DNA from 4 places in the Rouxiella sp. T17 genome. Region 1 is predicted to be linked to each of the others. Evidence: predicted binding sites of a transcription regulator. Region 1 holds the regulator's gene; each other region holds the start of a gene.

The links. Region 1 encodes CRP, which controls carbon source genes, mostly activating them, when cyclic AMP is high. Its sites were predicted from a motif close to ATGTGANNNNNNTCACAT; they were not measured.
Positions count from the first base shown of each region.
Region 2: a site for CRP is predicted at 2,741-2,758, ahead of idnD (L-idonate 5-dehydrogenase). Genes of this name have one in related genera too.
Region 3: a site for CRP is predicted at 2,044-2,061, ahead of SC206_RS08230 (PTS mannitol transporter subunit IICBA). Genes of this name have one in related genera too.
Region 4: a site for CRP is predicted at 1,151-1,168, ahead of SC206_RS11670 (DeoR family transcriptional regulator). Genes of this name have one in related genera too.

Region 1 is NZ_JAWUEA010000001.1:12,756-17,524, forward strand. Features, by position in the region: gene SC206_RS00065 (YccS/YhfK family putative transporter) at 1-2,026, opposite strand, end outside; gene crp (cAMP-activated global transcriptional regulator CRP) at 2,087-2,719, opposite strand; gene SC206_RS00075 (OsmC family protein) at 3,066-3,476, shown strand; gene SC206_RS00080 (phosphoribulokinase) at 3,566-4,435, opposite strand; gene SC206_RS00085 (YheU family protein) at 4,590-4,769, opposite strand, start outside.
Region 2 is NZ_JAWUEA010000027.1:109,442-114,210, forward strand. Features, by position in the region: gene SC206_RS08285 (acyltransferase) at 1-30, shown strand, start outside; gene SC206_RS08290 (GlxA family transcriptional regulator) at 51-968, opposite strand; gene SC206_RS08295 (cysteine hydrolase family protein) at 985-1,554, opposite strand; gene idnD (L-idonate 5-dehydrogenase) at 1,648-2,679, opposite strand; gene SC206_RS08305 (benzoate/H(+) symporter BenE family transporter) at 2,829-4,049, opposite strand; gene SC206_RS08310 (hypothetical protein) at 4,256-4,769, opposite strand, start outside.
Region 3 is NZ_JAWUEA010000027.1:94,534-99,302, forward strand. Features, by position in the region: gene SC206_RS08220 (sugar phosphate isomerase/epimerase family protein) at 1-209, shown strand, start outside; gene aroD (type I 3-dehydroquinate dehydratase) at 255-1,028, shown strand; gene SC206_RS08230 (PTS mannitol transporter subunit IICBA) at 2,338-4,266, shown strand; gene mtlD (mannitol-1-phosphate 5-dehydrogenase) at 4,434-4,769, shown strand, end outside.
Region 4 is NZ_JAWUEA010000031.1:136,469-141,237, reverse strand. Features, by position in the region: gene moeA (molybdopterin molybdotransferase MoeA) at 1-897, opposite strand, end outside; gene SC206_RS11670 (DeoR family transcriptional regulator) at 1,202-1,432, shown strand; gene SC206_RS11665 (isoaspartyl peptidase/L-asparaginase family protein) at 1,658-2,671, shown strand; gene SC206_RS11660 (dipeptide ABC transporter ATP-binding protein) at 2,712-4,634, shown strand; gene gsiB (glutathione ABC transporter substrate-binding protein GsiB) at 4,747-4,769, shown strand, end outside.

The DNA.
Region 1 (4,769 bases):
ACGCCAGTGAAGAGATGGTGTTCATGGCGCTGAGGTGTGACAACACGCGACGCAAATGACGCTCCATTTCGGTAATCGGCATGTCTGTCTTCATGTCGGGCGGCTGAAATGCCGTTGAGCCGCTGCTTGCGCCATCGGTAGTCAAACGCTGCTGACAGCTTTGCAGCGCGATTTCACAGGTCTGCAAATACTCAATCGCCAGCTTCGGCGTCAGCATGTAATGCTCGCGCGCCAGAATGGTCATCGCGTTGATGTGATCGACCAGGAACTGGCTGTGCGTCACCCACAGTCGCATGTCGTTGAGATAATGCGAATTAAAACCCGGCTCCTGCATCGCCTGATTTAACGAGGTAAATAGCTGATTATGCGCCTGATTCACTTTCATGCGCGCATAGGCCAGCTCGGCGGGATCGGGCTCTTCCTGCAACACTAATCTTATTGCGGTTTGATCGGCCTCGAGCGCCTGATGGGCGTTGGTGCGCAGCATGCCGCTCTGCCACTGCGGCCACAGCCAAATCATGCCGCCAAACGCCAGCGCACAGCCAATCAGGGTATCGATTAATCGCGGCAGCAGGAAATTCGCGCCGTTTAGCCCCAGAATTTGCAGCGTGTAAACCGCCGTGACGGTCAGCCCAATCATTCCGAGGCCATAATTTTTGCGCAGCACGGTATAGGAAATCAGCGAAATCAGCAGCATAAACAGCAGGGTAATATTCTGCGGAATGGCCAGATGAAGCAGGCCCGCCGCCAGAATCAGGCCGATGAGCGTGCCGAGCGCGCGGTGCTGAATGCGCACCCGCGTGGCGTTATAGCCGTTTTGACTGACCAGCAGCGTGGTGAGCAAAATCCAGTAAGGTTTCGGCAAATTAAAGAACATGCCGAGCGTGCTGCCGATCGCCAGAATCACGCCCAATCGCGCGGCGTTGCGCAAGGCGGCAGACTTGAAAGACAGATAACTTTTCAGCGCGGCCCAGAACGGCAGGCGATTTTTATCCTGCATTAAATCGCGGCGATACAGCGGGCGCTGGGTGCGCAGCAGTCGCGCAATGCGGCTGAAATGGTAATAGCAAAACTGGCCAACCGGATTATCGCGATAGCGCGAGGCGATCTTTTCCAGCGCCGCCAGTTCGTTTGCCATTGAAAAACGAGGCGAACGTCGATGATAGAGAATGTCGTCGCCAATCCGTCGCAGCCTCGCGCTAATCACCTGCGCGTTGCGGGCAATCACCGCCTCGGCGTGGCTCTCTTCCACCAGCTTTTGCACCTCTTCGGGCAGGTGCAAACTGACGGTAATGTGCTCCTGCAAATCCAGCGCCACCTGAAAATTGCGCAGCAGCCGTTTACGATGCTGATGATCGTTGTTGGGCAACATGTGCATCTGTTGATACAGCGTGGCAATTAAATCGATCACCTTTTGCTGCCTTTTCAACAGCGGCGGCAGCGCAGTGTCGGGATCGGTGTGCTGAGTCAGCAGGGTATATTTCGCCTCGAAATAATCGGCGAGCTCGTTATACAGCTGACTGAGGGTTTCACGCATCGGCTGCTCTTCCGAAAGTCGGAACCACAGCCAGTTAAACAGTCCGTACCAGGCTGTACCGACCACAAAAAGCAGCGGCGCGTGCCAGATGGGCACCACGCCCGCCATGCTCAGCGTAAAGATTGAGGCCACCAGCGCGCCCGAAAGCAGTCGTGCATGCAGCGGACCGATTTCGCCCGTCACGCCAATCACCAGCGCGAAACTCAGCATGATAAACGGCAGCGGCACGTGCCAGTTCACCAGCATCAGCTGGAGCAAAATACTGCTGACGGCAAACAGCGAGCCGCCAATCACCAGCCGCTTGAAGAAATGTTTGTGGGGCGTATCGAGACCGGAAATATTGCAGCAGGCAGGCACCAGCGCGAACAGCAGACCCATCTTGAGTTGGCCAAACAGCATGGCAAAGGCGATAGGCAGGCATAGCACCAGCGTTTGACGCAGCGCATAGTTGATTTCAGGATGGTAAAAGAGTCGTCGCCAAAGCGTCATTTGAAAGAGATTCAAACAAAAACGGCACGACGACGAATCGCCATGCCGTTTTTAAAACGATTAACGGGTGCCGTAAACGACAATCGTTTTACCGTGCGCCGAGATCAGACTCTGATCTTCGAGCATTTTGAGAATTCGACCTACCGTCTCGCGTGAGCAACCGACGATCTGACCAATTTCCTGACGGGTAATCTTGATCTGCATACCATCGGGATGGGTCATGGCATCGGGCTGTTTAGCCAGATTCAGCAGAGTCTGGGCAATACGACCGGTCACATCGAGGAAAGCAAGGTTACCTACTTTTTCGGACGTGATTTGCAGTCGGCTCGCCATCTGCGCAGAGAGGCGCATCAGAATATCCGGGTTAACCTGGATCAGCTGGCGGAATTTCTTGTAGGAAATTTCGGCCACTTCACAGGCAGTTTTCGCTCTTACCCACGCGCTACGTTCCTGACCTTCTTCGAAGAGTCCCAGCTCGCCGATGAAGTCACCCTGATTCAGGTAGGAAAGTATCATCTCTTTGCCTTCTTCATCTTTGATAAGCACGGCAACCGAGCCTTTCACGATGTAATAAAGCGTTTCGGCCTTTTCACCTTGGTGAATCAGCGTACTTTTAGAAGGGTACTTGTGTATATGACAATGAGACAGGAACCATTCGAGAGTAGGGTCTGTTTGTGGCTTGCCGAGAACCATTAGTTATTATCCTCTTATTATCGCTGCCCAAAATCGCAGGGTTCTGAGTCCCTGTACGGCGATTTTTTACTTCGCGCTCTTTTAGCATATGAACTGACCAGCAATGCTGCAAGCGGCAGGTAGAGTGATTTAAGCGGTAATTTGCCCTTATCACCAAGGTTATCCTGTTAACACCTAAAAAACCTGACCGCAACTTGTTGGAAAGTTTCTTTCGGCTTTGTTTGTAGCACAGGTTTGCAGACGTGTCTTGTGTTGTCTCGCTTCAGCATGATGCGGATCGAGTTACATTGCCAGTTTCAGGGCTAAAGGGTAGTCTGTTTTAAAAATTGTGGCAGGAGAGAAACCAATGCAGGCACGAGTAAAGTGGGTCGAAGGTTTAACATTTCTGGGTGAATCGTCGTCGGGCCACCAGATAATCATGGACGGCAACGCGGGCGATAAATCCCCAAGCCCGATGGAAATGCTGTTGATGTCGGCGGGCGGATGCAGCGCCATCGACGTAGTTTCTATTTTACAGAAAGGCCGTAACGACATCGTAGGCTGCGAGGTCAAGCTGACTTCCGAACGCCGCGAAGAAGCGCCGCGCCTGTTTACGACCATTAATCTGCACTTTATCGTCACCGGAAAAGACCTGACGGACAAGGTTGTCGAGCGCGCGGTTAGCCTGTCGGCGGAGAAATACTGCTCGGTTTCGCTGATGCTGGGCAAAGCGGCAACCATTACGCACAGCTTTGAAGTGATCGATTCAGAAAGTTAATCGAAATTCAGGCGCTTTTCAGCGTTTATTGAATCGACTTTTAGAACGACGCGCCGCCTCAAAACCTTTTGCGGCGGCGTTTTTCAGCATTATTCGATTTTCTTGCCTTCCATCAAACGCTGCACCAGCGGACCCATGATCAGCTCCATCGCCAGCCCCATCTTGCCGCCCGGCACCACCAGCGTGTTGATGTGCGAGATAAACGAACCTTGCAGCATCGCCAGCAAATATGGGAAATCGATCTGATCCAGTCCCTGAAAATGGATCACCACGAAGCTTTCATCCAGCGACGGAATGGCTTTCGCGGCGAAAGGATTCGAAGTATCGATGGTCGGTACGCGCTGGAAGTTGATGTGCGTGCGGGAAAACTGCGGCGTGATGTAGCTGATGTAGTCATCCATTGACCTGACGACGGAATCCATCACCGCCTCGCGGGAGTGACCGCGCTCGCCGGTGTCGCGTACCAGTTTTTGGATCCATTCAAGGTTGACGATAGGCACCACGCCCACCAGCAAATCGACGTGTTTGGCGACGTCGACCTGATTCGTCACCACGCCGCCGTGCAGGCCTTCGTAAAACAGAATATCGGTCGGTTCGGGCAGCGCCTGCCACGGCGTGAAGGTGCCGGGCACCTGATTGTAGGGCACGGCTTCGTCATAAGTATGCAGATACTTGCGCGAGCGGCCGGAGCCGGTCTTGCCGTATTCGATAAAGCTTTGTTCCAGCAGCGTGAAGTCATTGGCCTCGGGACCAAAGTAGCTGATATGACGGCCTAAATCGCGCGCCTTGCGGATTGCCGCGTCCATTTCGGGGCGCGTAAAGTGGTGAAAGCTATCGCCTTCAAGCTGGGCGGCGTGCAGGCCCTGCTGTTGAAATATCTTGCGAAAAGCCAGGCTGGTGGTGGTCGTTCCAGCGCCGCTCGAGCCAGTGACGGCGATAACGGGGTGTTTAGCTGACATCGGTGTCGGACTCCTGCGGTTCGCGCATAATTAAGCTTATTGTTACCATATCTATGCGCTAAGTGACAGGAGATCTCCGCGTCGCGTTTGGCTGCTTAAGCTTGCTATTTAGTTATGGAACCACGCCTTTGGGTTAAGGAACTACGCCGTTGGGTTATGGAATATAGTCATCGCGTTCTTCATCGCCGGCGCGAAACTGGCCGCGCGGCATGATATTGAGCGTTTCGTGCAACTCCGACCACACCAGCACGATGTCGCCGCTTTTAAGCTGGCGGCGCACGTCTTCCACCTTTTGCTCCAGCGTTCTTTCCTGCTCGCCGTAATCGGTGCCTTC
Region 2 (4,769 bases), on a different contig from region 1:
AAGATTGATCGCCGCCATTGGGTGAGTTGATGAACCTCAAGCTACGCTTTTTACTCGCTCCACCGCAGCAGTGCGCGGCGAAGCTGGCGGCCGGAAGAGAATCCGGCGGTTAGGGCGGCTTTTTCGAGTCCGAAGCCTTGCTGCATGCGCTGTTTGGCGACCGCGATGCGTAGCTGCTCGTGATAATCGCGTACGCTAATGCCGAGATATTGACGGAAAAGGCGGGTGAGGTGACGGCCGCTGATGTGGGCCTTTGCCGCGACGTCTTCGACCTGCCACGCCGTTTCAGGATCGGCGGAAATGACATTCTGCGCGCGATGTACGGCCGGATGCAGATGATTTCGGTGCTGAAGCCACGGCGAAAGCTGCGGATCTTCGCCGCCACGCCGGAAATAGACCACCATCTCGCGTGCGACGTCTAGCGCGGCCTGCGGCCCAAGATGCTGGGTAATTAAATAAAGCGCCAAATCGATGCCTGCGGTAATGCCCGCGCTGGTCAGCACGTGGCGATCTTCAACAAAAATCCGGTTGTCTTTTACAAGCGCAGCAGGCACCCGTTTACGCAGGCGCGGGATCACCTCGTGATGCGAAGTGCATTGATAACCATCCAGTAATCCGGCCATTCCGGCCAATAAACTTCCCGAACAGATGCACACCAACTGCAAACGCCCCAGCTCGATAGACTCTTTCAACGTTTTCAGCCATTCACAGACCTGTTGCGCGGGCGGCGTGTCGAACAGGGTTTCAGAATCACTCACGCCCGGCACCACGACAATGCTGTGGTCGGGCAAAATAGCGGGCAGAGGCAACAGGCGGCTGACCACCAGACCGGTCGTCAGCTCCACCTCTTGCAGCGGACTGATGTAATGCATCTTGAACTCGCCGCTCAGACGCAGCGTTTCAGCCGGTCCCGTTAAATCAAGCGCCAGGGTGCCCGGCAGAGTCACAAAGAAAACATCGCGCTGCATAGTGCTCCAAGAAAGGCTAATTTACTGATAATGAAGGAATGTTAGCATCCAATTCCGCCAGCGCGCCGTCAACGTCGGTAATGGTGGCGAAACGTTCTGCCAGCACCAACTCGGTATGACGTTTGATGTCATCGGTAGAGAACGTTTTGCCGTCTGCGTGCGTCATCGGGAAAGTCATCGTCGCTTCCGTCACAAAGGTGACGTTAAAGCCGAGATCCGATGCCACGCGGGTAGTCGTCTCGCAGCACTGTTCCGTGCGTAATCCGCTGATAATAAGATGATTAATTTTATTTTCATGCAGCCATAGATCCAGCCCCGATTCCGTTAAGGCATTATGCACGTGTTTGTAAAAACGTGCCTGCGGCTCGTGTTGGAGGAAGGACATCGGCGTAACAAAGCCGGATTCCAGCGCAAAAGGGCCCTGACTGACGTGGAAAATATCGACCAGCGGCACGTTGCGGCTTTCACAGCCCTCAATTAGACGCGAAATCGCCTGTTTAAACGCCGGAAAATCCTCTTCCTGCCAGAATGGTCTGTGCTCGAATGAACGCTGTACGTCGATGATCAATAATGCGCTGTTGGACATTTTCGGCCCTCCTCTCGTTAAGTTAACGCCATAGTGCGCGCACTAGAGCGGGAGAAGAAGGCCAAAAACGGACATGATGGTGACGCAGGCGGACTAAAACACCAGCTGCACTTTTGAAGCCTTGGTTTTGTCGGCGGCGAATTTTAGCGCGTCGGTTAACTGATCCTGTGGATACTCGGCGGAGAGCAGCGGCATCGGGTCAATCACCTTATCGGCCAGCCATTCGACGGCGGTGACGAACTCTTCGGTAAAGCGGAAGCTACCGACCCACTTAATCTCTTTGGCAATCAGCATCATCATCGGGAAATCAGGAATTGCGCCGCCCATGCCAACCTGCACTAATGTGCCCTTGGCGCGAGTAACTTCCAGACAGCGACGAATCGAGGAATGATGGCCCGAAGCATCGAAAGAGACGTCGAAATAGCCTTTCTGCTCCAGATATGGCGCGAAATCGCCGTTAGCGGCATCCAGCGTTTTGGTGGCGCCCATCGCTTTGGCAATTTCCAGACAGCGGGGGCTTAAATCAGTACAGACCACTTCTGCCGCGCCTTTAGCTTTTGCCGCAGCGGCAATCAGACTGCCGATTGGCCCAACGCCAGAAACGAACACGCTTTTGCCTTGCACGTCGCCTGCCTGATTGACGGCGTGGATTGCGACGGCCAAGGGTTCTGCAAATACCATCAGGCGGTCGCTTACGCTGTTATCAAATGGAATACACTGTTCGCTATCGACGATTTTGAACTGGGTAAAAGCACCGTTGATGTGAGGGAAATACATCGCGCTGCCGAAAAATTTCATTGTCGTACACTGGTTTTCTTCGCCGGCCAGACAATATTTGCAGGCTTTACAAGGCTTGCTCGGGTTTAACGCCACTTTTTGGCCGGGCTTCAGTGCGGCGTTATCGGACTGTTCGACCACGCCAACCACTTCATGGCCTAACACCATCGCCTCACGGACTTTAAAATCGCCGACCGCGCCGTGCTCGTAATAGTGCAAGTCAGAGCCACAAATTCCGCCGCGTGTCACTTTAACCAAGGTGCCTTCGCCCTGATATTCAAGCTGTTGATCAACCACAGCCACGTCTTTTTTCCCGGTCACTACGCAAGATTTTGTCTCGATTTTCATTTCATTTTGCTCTTTGTCTGGCGGTTTATTAGATCAGTTAAAAGGCTTTGCGAGAGTGAAAATGTGATGCGTGTCACTAAATGGCGTGTTACCGAATCTTGTTACCCATAACATGAAGGGCCTCAACTTTTTGAGACCCCTGATGGATTTTAAGGCGCGGAATTACTGATTTTTTGCTGATTTTTTTGTGAGGATTTAAATGAGAAGCTCACAATGGCATGAGTTATGACGCCACCGATCAAACCCCAGAAGGCAGAGCCGACCCCAAACAGTTGAATGCCCGAAGCGGTGATCAGAAAAGTTATTATCGCGGCGTCGCGTTGTTTCTCTTCAGAAAGGGCGCGGAACAGGCTGCCCGAAATCGTACCGAGTAATGCCAGGCCGGCAATGGTGTGAATAAGCGGCGCAGGCAGGGCGGTAAACAGCGAGCCGATTGAGCCGCCTAATAAGCCAGCGAGCAGGTAAAAGCCGCCCGCCGCTACGGCAGCGGTGTAACATTTTTTGGGATCGGGATGCACGTCTTTTCCCATACACATCGCCGCAGTAATGGCAGCAATACCAATCGAATAGACGCCGAAAGGTGCCAAAATCAGGGTAACCAGCGCAATAACGGCAATCAGGATTGAAACCTGCACTTTATAACCCGAGGCTTGTAAAGTCGCGATTCCCGGCGCGTTTTGCGACGCCATGGTCACAATAAAGAACGGCAAGCCGATGCCTATCATCGTTGACCAGGAGAAATGCGGCGCGATGAGCACGGGCGCGGCAAAATGCAGCGTCTGTCCGTGAGAGGCGATATCACCTTGCAGCGCCGCAATCGCGAGGCCAACAGCAAGGGAAAGAATGACGGCATAGCGGGCGATAAACCGTTTTGCGAACAGATAAACGACACACATGCTGCCCGCCAGCGCCAAATTAGTTTGCAACGAGGCAAAGGCGTCGAGGCCAAAACGCAGCAGAATTCCGCCCAGCATCGCCGCTGACAGCGCCTGCGGAATATAGCGCATCAGTCGCGCGAATAACCCGGTCACGCCTGCTAAAAATATCAGTCCGTTGGCGAAGACAAACACGCCAATCGCATCGTTAATCGAAATGCCCGGCATGCTGGTGACCAAAAGCGCCGCGCCCGGCGTTGACCACGCGGTTAATATCGGCGTTTTATAATAGAGTGATAGGCCCATCGTGGTAAGGCCCATGCCGAAGCCGAGCATGGTGAACCAGCTGCCGATCTGTTCAAGACTCGCGCCCGCTGACTGATAAGCCTGAAAGACAATCGCGGCGGCGCTGGTGTAGCCTACTAATACGGCAACAAATCCGGCGATAATCGTTGAAAATGACCAATCTTGCAGACTACATTTTGAAAAACTCATCCACTGACCCTGTTTTTTAGTTGCCGTGCAGAAAGACGCAAAAGCGGGGAATCATGCTTTTACGTTAAAGATCAAAGAGGTTGAGATTATCATCGTGGGGAAAAGCGTACAATCGTCTTTATTTTGAGCTTATTATTGCGTACTGGCGTCTGATTAATCGGCGGGTATGGAAATGATAAAGGCAATTTCAGCGCTAATCTGTCTCTTCATTCCGCTGTTTTGATAGGTGAAATGTAGCAGGTGCTCAGCTCGCTGACCTCATCCTCTTGCTGGCTGATTTCATAGCCCTTTTCGTTAAGCAGCACCGCGCTGTAAGGCACTACATTAATCTGCTTTACGACCGATTCCTGATAGCTTTTCAAGATGTTAGCCTTGGCCGCCGCCTGTGTCGGTTGGTCGAGGCCGGTCACCTGAATAAAGGTATCCCTGAACTCGTTGGAAAAAGAATTTTTATTTAAGCGGCTGACGATAAGCGCGTGAATATTGACGGTCACGTCGTTGCCAAGCAGATAGATTAAAACCGTTTGATAAACCAGCTCATCTTTCGATTTTTGCACCAAAAAACCGTTTTCGATGACTTTCATTGCCTGTTCGTTGGGATAAAGAATGTCGCTGAGGCACAGCGTGCGATCGCCTATCTCCATGCGGTTAAATTTTTCTTTAATCTCCTGGGCCGAAGAGGCTTCAGAATGGGCGGAAAAAAGCGTAGCAAGCAGCACC
Region 3 (4,769 bases), on a different contig from region 1:
CGCGTCACAGTCGTCTGCTGCCAGGAGAGGGGAAATTCCCGCTCGATACTTTAATGCAGTATTTGCAGCAACATGACTACGCGGGGCCAATCGGTTTGGAAGTGTTTAACGATGAGCTAAAACAGCAGGATGCCACCGAGGTTGCCCGTAAAGCCATGCAGGCCCTGAAAGCGACCTGTTATCAGCATGAAAACCAGACTTCGCGCTAACGCCGCCTCTTAGCTGCCTATCCTAAAAAAGTCAGGAGAGAGATAATGATCGACACAGTGAATGTAAAAGGTATCACCATTGGCGAAGGCCGGCCAAAACTCATCGTGCCCATCGCCGAAAGTATGCAGTCCAACGTGCTGGAAAAGGCGCGCGAACTCTCCACCCGTAAGGATGTTGACGTGGTCGAGCTGCGGCTGGACCCGCTCGATAGCGTCGCGGACACCTTGTCCATCGCCCGTCTCACGTCGCAAGTTTATGACATTATCGCCAGCAAAGTGCTGCTGGTCACCTTCCGCACCAAGCCCGAAGGCGGCAAAAAAGCTATCGCCGACGCCGATTATTGCGCGCTTTATCAGCAAATTTTAACCTACGGTAAAACGGATTTACTGGATATCGAGATGTTCCGCAATCAGGTGCTGGTGCACAAGCTGGTGGCGCACGCGCATGAAATCGGAGTGGGCATTGTGATGTCGAGCCATGATTTTGAGCAAACGCCGCCGCAGGAAGAGATGATTCGTCGTTTGCGATTGCAGCAGGAGATGGGTGCCGACGTGCTTAAAATAGCCGCGATGCCAAAAAACGCCGGCGACGTGCTCGCGCTGATGAACGCCACGTGGGAAATGCACAGTAAATATGCCAAAAAGCCGCTGTTAACGATGTCGATGGGGGGCACGGGCGTGGTTTCGCGCTTAACGGGGGAATTAACCGGCTCCGCATTGGCGTTTGGCATGGTAGGACAATCTTCCGCGCCGGGTCAGGTTGAAGCGCATAATTTGCATCAGGTGCTGGATATTATTCACCAAGCTAGCGCGTCTTGAGGATTTATATGAAAGCGGCGGGGTTGGAAAATAATGGGTTATTAGTTTCCAAATAACTTTCTTTTTCTAAAAGAATGCCTATTTTCTTTCCAATCTCTATCGCATTTCTTTCTGAACTATTTCCCCTCTCTTTCTAATCTATTTTCCTCTCATTCTGATAAACCTATGACAAAAAAAAGCCCCTTATTCTCGGCGAGATAAGGGGATGCCAACGTGGCCAACACCAGGGAATTCACTCTCTTTATAAGTAACAGCTGTATTCGTAAAAACTGCATTATAACAACTGTATTTTGACGGTTTTATTAATTAAATTTGCATTTGTACGGGCTTTTATTGTTACAGCATCTTTATTGCACCTGTACTTTACCTGTACTTAAGTATAGGTTTTATTTTTTATGGATCCAAATATTTTATTTTTAAAATAGCCAGAGTGAGGCTATTTAACGATAGATTAATTATATAAATTTTTATCTTTACCCAATATTATTTAATAACTTTTTCACGCTGACAATTATGCTTAACGCTAAGTTAATGATTCTAATCACAATTAGAATGAGTGTAATAGACATCATCCAAAACCTCTCTTTTTTAGCCTAACCATTTTTTAAGCAACAAAAACTTTAACGCGTTGAGTTAACGCTTTTCTATATATTTTAAACGATGATGAATAGTTAAGAAGCTATTCACGAGGGCAATCAATAAAGCGATATTACCTGTACTTAAGTATAGGTTATATAAGAACGGCGAACTTCGTACTCAGACAAGCCGCCGATCAGCGGAGGAAATTCTTGGATAAATTGACCTGTTTTTAACGACGAGCAAAAGCGGGGCGTTTCATCATGACGACAAAAAGGCCCTGCGGATGAGGCGTAATTTTCTTTCACTAGAACTTGTTAAATTTGCGTTAAAAAAAGCGCCCCGGTTTTTTGTTGCCTTTTTAACCACAATTTCAGTTGGATAGCGAAAATAAATTGTGATCGTTATCACGCTTTGACGATAAAGATCGCCCACAAAAAAGTGACATTGATCACAATTAGTTTACCTTTTGCCCTGCTTTCCACCCATTCTGCTTAAGTTACAGCACTTTTATGTGATGCAGATCACCAAAAGAGAGGGGGAGGAGGGGGTAAAGCAGTGATCCCAATCACGGGCCGAGCCCTGTCTACGCGTGGTCATAATGACGTGCTAGAGTTCGCCTTGCAGACAGCAATTCGACGGGATCCCACAGTTTTGGGTATTGATACCGTCCCAATAATTATCACGTATCGCGCGCTCTTATTGTTAGCGCGTATCAATAGGGGTGTGTTTTATGTTTTCACCAGACGTAAAGGTTAAGGTTCAAAACTTTGGCCGCTTTCTGAGTAACATGGTAATGCCTAATATTGGGGCATTTATCGCGTGGGGTATTATTACCGCGCTGTTCATTCCGACTGGCTGGATCCCGAACGCGACGCTCGCCAAACTTGTCGGCCCGATGATTACTTATCTGCTGCCATTGCTGATTGGCTTTACCGGCGGACGTCTGGTCGCGGGCGATCGCGGCGGCGTGGTCGGTGCCATCACCACCATGGGCGTGATCGTCGGTGCGGATATGCCGATGTTCCTGGGCGCAATGATTGCCGGTCCGCTGGGCGGCTGGTGTATCAAACATTTTGACCGCTGGGTTGACGGTAAGATCAAAAGCGGCTTCGAGATGTTGGTTAACAACTTCTCTGCCGGTATTATCGGCATGCTGCTGGCCATTCTCTCCTTCCTGGCAATCGGGCCGCTGGTCGAAGCGCTGTCCAAGCTGCTGGCGGCGGGCGTGCACATCATGGTTATCCATAACCTGCTGCCGCTGGCTTCCATCTTCGTCGAACCGGCGAAAATCCTGTTCCTGAACAACGCCATCAACCACGGTATCTTCTCGCCGCTGGGTATTCAGCAGGCGTCGGAAGCCGGTAAATCTATCTTCTTCCTGATTGAAGCCAACCCGGGTCCGGGCATGGGCGTGCTGATTGCCTACATGGTGTTTGGACGCGGAAGCGCCAAGCAGTCTGCGGGCGGTGCGGCAATTATCCACTTCCTCGGGGGTATTCACGAAATCTATTTCCCGTACGTGCTGATGAACCCGCGCCTGCTGCTGGCGGTTATTCTGGGCGGCATGACCGGCGTGTTTACGCTGACTCTGCTTAACGGCGGTCTGGTTTCTCCGGCTTCTCCGGGTTCCATCCTTGCGGTTCTGGCGATGACGCCAAAAGGCGCCTATTTCGCTAACATCTCCGCTATCGTCGCGGCCTTCCTGGTCTCTTTCGTTGTCTCTTCCATCCTGCTGAAAAGCTCGAAAGTGAAAGATGAAGACGATTTGGAAGCGGCCACTCGTCGCGTTCAGGATATGAAAGCGCAGTCAAAAGGCGTGACCACGGCGACCGGCGCGGCGGCACCTGCTGGCGTAGCGGGCGACCTCTCTACCGTGCGTAAAATTATCGTAGCCTGCGACGCCGGTATGGGGTCAAGTGCGATGGGCGCGGGCGTTTTACGCAAGAAAGTGCAAGACGCGAAGCTGAGCAATATTTCGGTAACTAACATGGCAATCAACAACTTGCCGGATGATGTCGACCTGGTGATTACTCACCGCGACCTCACCGAGCGCGCCATGCGTCAGGTGCCACACGCGCAGCATATTTCGTTGACCAACTTCCTCGACAGCGGCCTGTATACCGACCTGGTGTCGCGTCTGTCAGAAGCCAATAAAACCACCCTGTATAAAGACAAAGTCAACACCACGCTGAGCGATAGCGTCGTGACTGAAGCGGACAACAGCAATCTGTTCCGTATGAGTCCTGAAAATATCTTCCTCAATCTGACCGCCGCCAATAAAGAAGAGGCGATTCGCTTCGCTGGCGAGCAGTTGGTGAAAGGCGGTTACGTGCAGGCGGAATACGTCGACGCGATGCTGGCCCGCGAGCAGTTGACCTCAACCTATCTGGGCGAGTCGATTGCCGTGCCGCACGGCACCATTGAAGCCAAAGATCGCGTGCTGAAAACCGGCATCGTGTTCTGCCAGTATCCGGCGGGAATTCGCTGGGGCGACGATGAAGACGATTCTGCCCGTCTGGTTATCGGTATTGCCGCGCGTAACAACGAGCATATTAACGTGATCACCAAGCTGACCACCGCACTGGACGAAGATGGCGTAATCGACCGTCTGGCGACCACCAATAGTGTAGAAGAAGTGTTGCAGATCATTCGCGGCTAACGGCAATTATTCGATAATCTCCGGGTTATCGAATGTCATCATTCGAGAACGTTACTAACCGGGTTTGGCACTCTTCAACATGTCGATAAAGCATGGTGAGAGCAGACCCGGTTGTTGATTCGAAGCCCAGAGCTTCCTGGTTCTTGTCACCATTTTAGGGAGTCATCATGAAAGCTTTACACTTTGGCGCAGGCAATATTGGCCGCGGATTTATCGGCAAACTGCTCGCCGATGCGCAGGTTGAATTGACCTTCGCCGACGTTAGTCCGGTCCTGCTCGACGCACTGAACAGTCGCAACAGTTACGACGTCCACGTGGTGGGCGAGCAGAAGATTATCGAGACGGTCAAAAACGTTAACGCCGTGAACAGCGCGGGTCAGGACGCCATCAATCTTATCGCGCAGGTTGATTTGGTCACCACCGCCGTCGGCCCGACTATTTTAGAAAAAATCGCCCCGAACGTGGCAAAAGGTTTGGTGCTGCGTCACCAGCAGGGCAATGAA
Region 4 (4,769 bases), on a different contig from region 1:
GCAGAACCACGCATTATTCAGCTTGCCAAAGGCAAATGGCTTGCCCGGCTTGATTGCCAGCTTCCAGAAACCGATGGTGCCGATCTCTTCGAGCATAGTTTTGGTGTAATCCGCCTCGCCCACTGACACGCCGCCGCTGCTTATCACCAAATCGGCAAACTCATCGGCCTGTTTAAACGCCTGACGCAGCGCCTCGGGGTCATCGCGAATAATGCCGAGATCCAGCACCTCGCAGCCGAGCTTGTCGAGCATCAAATGCACGGCAAAACGGTTGGTATCGTAAATTTGCCCTTCTTTTAGCGGCGTGCCGACCGGTTGCAGCTCGTCGCCAGTTGAGAACACCGCCACTTTCAGCCGACGATTAACTTCAATCTTTTCAACGCCCAGTGACGCCAGCAACGGCAGCTGAGACGCGCCCAAACGTACGCCAGCGGCCAATACTTCCTGACCTTCACGAATGTCGTCACCGATTAGGCGAATATTTTGTCCCGGCTGAATCTCGGCGGTAAAACGCACGCCCGCGTCACGCGTTTCGGCCTCTTCCTGCATGATAACCACGTCGGCACCGGCTGGCACAGGCGCGCCCGTCATGATGCGAATAGCGCTTCCCGCGGGCCATTCACCCGTAAAAGGCGCGCCGGCAAAGGCTTTACCCGCCACGGGGAAAATGGCTTCGGGATGGAAATCGGCGCTGCGAATGGCATAACCGTCCATCGCGGAGTTATCGAAAGGCGGCACAAATACCGGCGAACTGACGGGCGTTGCCGTAATGCGTCCGGCGGATTCGGTCAGCGGCAGCCATTCGGTTTGCGTGGAGGTCAGCGGCGCGGTTTGCGTCAGCATTTTATCCAGCGCTTCCTGAAGAGAAATCAGGCCGGAAGTGAACGTGTTTTCCATGAGTAAACCTTTTTTATGACCGGTGCTGAGAAAATAAGGATGAAATAGGTGTTGAAAACGATTCTGTCAGTATGCCAGAAAACGCGCCCTTCATTAATACACCTCTCTCGAACGTCTCGGCTTAACCCCGCTTCAAAACGATCCTTTAACGCTAAAAAAGCCAGAAAAGCTAAATTTCCGCTGATAAAAATCTTAAAACAATGAGATCGATCGCAAAATTTACCGCTGCAAACGCGTATCATAAGCCTCGATTTTGTGACCTGTGTCACATAAAATTGTCTTCTGCGTTTGGAGTTGCATCGTGATGAAAAAAAACCGCCACCAGGCAATATTGAAATTGGTGGATCAGCATGAGGTAGTTCAGGTAAACGAGTTAGCGCAGTGGTTGGCGGTGAGTTTGGAAACAATTCGCCGTGACCTCAATGAAATGCAAGACAAAGGATTGATTCAGCGCCGCCATGGTCGGGCCCGGCGCGTAGATCCACTGCCGTCTTACGGCTGGATCAACAGCTTGCAGCGCGTCTCGCCAAGTTGAGCACCCCGCAATAGAAAAAAGGAAAATCAGTCCCGCTGGTTTTCCTTTTTTTATGCCTTACGTCCCGACGTTATTCGATTTTATCCGCAATTTTCTCTAAATATTCTAAGCAATTACCTCTGTTGCCGTGGACTTCACTTTCAGCTTTACATACGCTGGCGGGCTAAATATAGTCAAAATCTTCGACTATTCTTTAGACTGCCTTAATGGCAGAAGAGCGCGCACATGACAGATTCAAGCAACGTTTCCAACAGTGAAAAGCCCAACCTTTCCGCGCCGGTCGCGGTCATTGCCATTCATGGCGGCGCGGGCGCGATAACGCGGGCGGCGATGAGCGCTGAAAAAGAGCGCCTTTATTTGCTCGCGCTGGAACAGATTGTCAGCAGCGGTCAGGCGATTCTGGCGGCGGGCGGCAGCGCGCTGGACGCCGTGACCGAAGCCGTGCGCCTGCTCGAAGAGTGTCCGCTGTTCAACGCCGGAACCGGATCGGTGATGACCCATTTGGGCACCCATGAGCTGGACGCCTGCATCATGGATGGCAAAACGCTCGACGCAGGCGCGGTAAGCTGCGTGAGCCATATTCGCAATCCGATTTTAACTGCGCGAAAAGTGATGGAATTGAGTCCGCACGTCCTGTTTACTGGCGAAGGTGCAGAAATTTTCGCCCGCGAGCATCAGCAGGAAATGGTGGCGGCAGACTATTTTTATACTCAGGAGCGCTATGACCAGTTGCAGCGCGCCAAGGCCAGCGCGGGCGTCATGCTGGATCACGACGCGGCGTCGCTGACGGCGAGTAAATCGGACGATCCACTCGATCCCGATCGCAAATTTGGTACAGTCGGCGCGGTGGCGTTAGACGCTTTTGGTAATCTGGCGGCGGCGACGTCAACCGGCGGCATGACCAACAAACAGGCCGGAAGAGTAGGCGATACGCCAATTATTGGCGCGGGCTGCTACGCCAGCAATCGCACGGTTGCCGTTTCCAGCACCGGCACCGGCGAAGTTTTCATGCGCGCAGTGGCGGCTTACGACGTCGCAGCGCTCATCGACTATGCCGGCATGACGCTGCAACAGGCCGCCGACAAAGTCGTCATGGAAAAACTGGTCGCGCTCGACGGTCAGGGCGGCATGATTGCCATTGACCGTTTCGGCAACGTTTGCCTGCCGTTTAACAGCGAAGGCATGTATCGCGGCTTTGGCTACGTCGGTCAGGCGCCCGAGGTCGCAATCTATCGATAAAACGTGTTTTCAGGGAGCGTTAAATGAGTAAGGAGTCACGGTGAAATCGCAAAATCCTCAACCTGTCAGCCCTGCCTTGCAAGAGGATGAGGTGCTGTCGGTGCGCGACCTCGGCGTGCGTTTTGTGCATGACGGGCAAACCACCGACGCCGTCCGCAATCTCAGCTTCGAGGTGAAACGCGGCGAAACGTTGGCGATCGTCGGGGAGTCAGGTTCGGGGAAATCCGTGACGTCTCTGGCGCTCATGCGGTTGGTGGAGCAGGGCGGCGGCGAGCTGCATCACGGCGACATCAACTTTCGGCGGCGCAATGGGCAGCAGGTGAATCTGACCACTGCCCGCCAATCCGAAATGCGCAAGCTGCGCGGCGCGGACATGGCGATGATTTTTCAAGAGCCGATGACCTCGCTGAACCCGGTGTTTACCGTCGGCGAGCAGATTGCCGAATCCATTCGACTGCATCAGGGCAAAGACCACGCGGCGGCCTCTGCCGAAGCGCTGCGCATGCTGGAACTGGTGCGCATTCCCGAAGCCAAAAATATCCTCGTCAGTTATCCGCATCAACTTTCGGGCGGCATGCGCCAACGGGTGATGATTGCGATGGCGCTCTCCTGCAAACCGGCGCTGCTGATTGCCGACGAACCCACGACCGCGCTCGACGTCACTATTCAGGCGCAAATTTTGCAGTTAATTCGCGTCCTGCAACAAGAGATGCAGATGGCGGTGATTTTCATTACCCACGACATGGGTGTGGTGGCCGAAATCGCCGATCGCGTGTTGGTGATGTATAAAGGCGAAAGCGTGGAAGAGGGCGAGGTCAGCCAGATTTTCAATGCGCCGCAGCATCCTTACACCCGCGCGCTACTTGCCGCCGTGCCCCAGCTTGGCGCGATGGCAGGCACCCAGTTGCCCGCACGTTTTCCGCTGCTCGCCGTCTCGGACAACGCACCGGCTGTTGATCCCGATTCCCTGATTCAAACCACGCTACGCCCTAACGCTGCGCCTATTTTACAGGTCCGTAATCTGGTGACCCGATTTCCCCTGCGCAGCGGCTGGCTAAATCGCGTGACGCGTTACGTGCACGCCGTCGAAAAGGTCAGCTTTGACCTGCATCCGGGTGAAACCTTGGCGCTGGTGGGCGAGTCGGGCTGTGGAAAATCCACAACCGGGCGATCGCTGCTGCGACTGGTCGAAAGTCAGGGCGGATCGGTGATTTTTAATGGCAAAACCGTGTTTGATGGCGACGTTTCCGATAACAGCAAGACGGGGCAAATTTCTTCCTCTTCATTGCAGCATTTGCGGCGTGATATTCAGTTTATTTTTCAGGATCCCTACGCCTCGCTCGACCCGCGCCTTACCGTCGGTTATTCGATTATGGAACCGCTGCTGGTTCACAAAATTGGCACGCGGCAGGAGGCGAAAGCGCGCGTTTCGTGGTTATTGGAGAAGGTTGGGCTGCTGCCTGAACACGCCGATCGCTATCCGCACGAGTTTTCAGGCGGCCAAAGGCAGCGAATCTGTATCGCCCGCGCGCTGGCGCTGAATCCGAAAGTGGTGATTGCCGACGAATCCGTTTCCGCGCTCGACGTCTCGATTCAGGCGCAGATCGTCAATCTGCTCATGGATTTGCAGAAAGAATTTGGGATCGCGTTTCTGTTTATTTCGCACGACATGGCGGTGGTCGAACGTATCAGCCATCGAGTTGCGGTGATGTATCTGGGGCAAATTGTCGAGATTGGCCCGCGCGCGGCGGTGTTTGAAAATCCGCAGCATCCGTACACCCGCAAGCTGATGGCCGCCGTGCCGGTAGCGTCGCCGGAGCATCGCCGTAAAGAGCACACGCTGCTGGTCGACGATATTCCGAGCCCTATTCGGCCGATTGGCGACGATCCTGTTATTGCGCCGCTGGTTGAAGTGTCAAAGGGACATTTCGTTGCGCGGCACGCGATTTCCAGCGTCTATTGACCAGCATTTTTATGACGATCGACCTATGCCAATCAATTTATGACGAGCGACTTATAGCAATCGATTTATGGCAAGCAACAATTCTACGGGTTACTAAGGAAAAGGAATCAGTATGCAGCAGAAAACAATACGCAG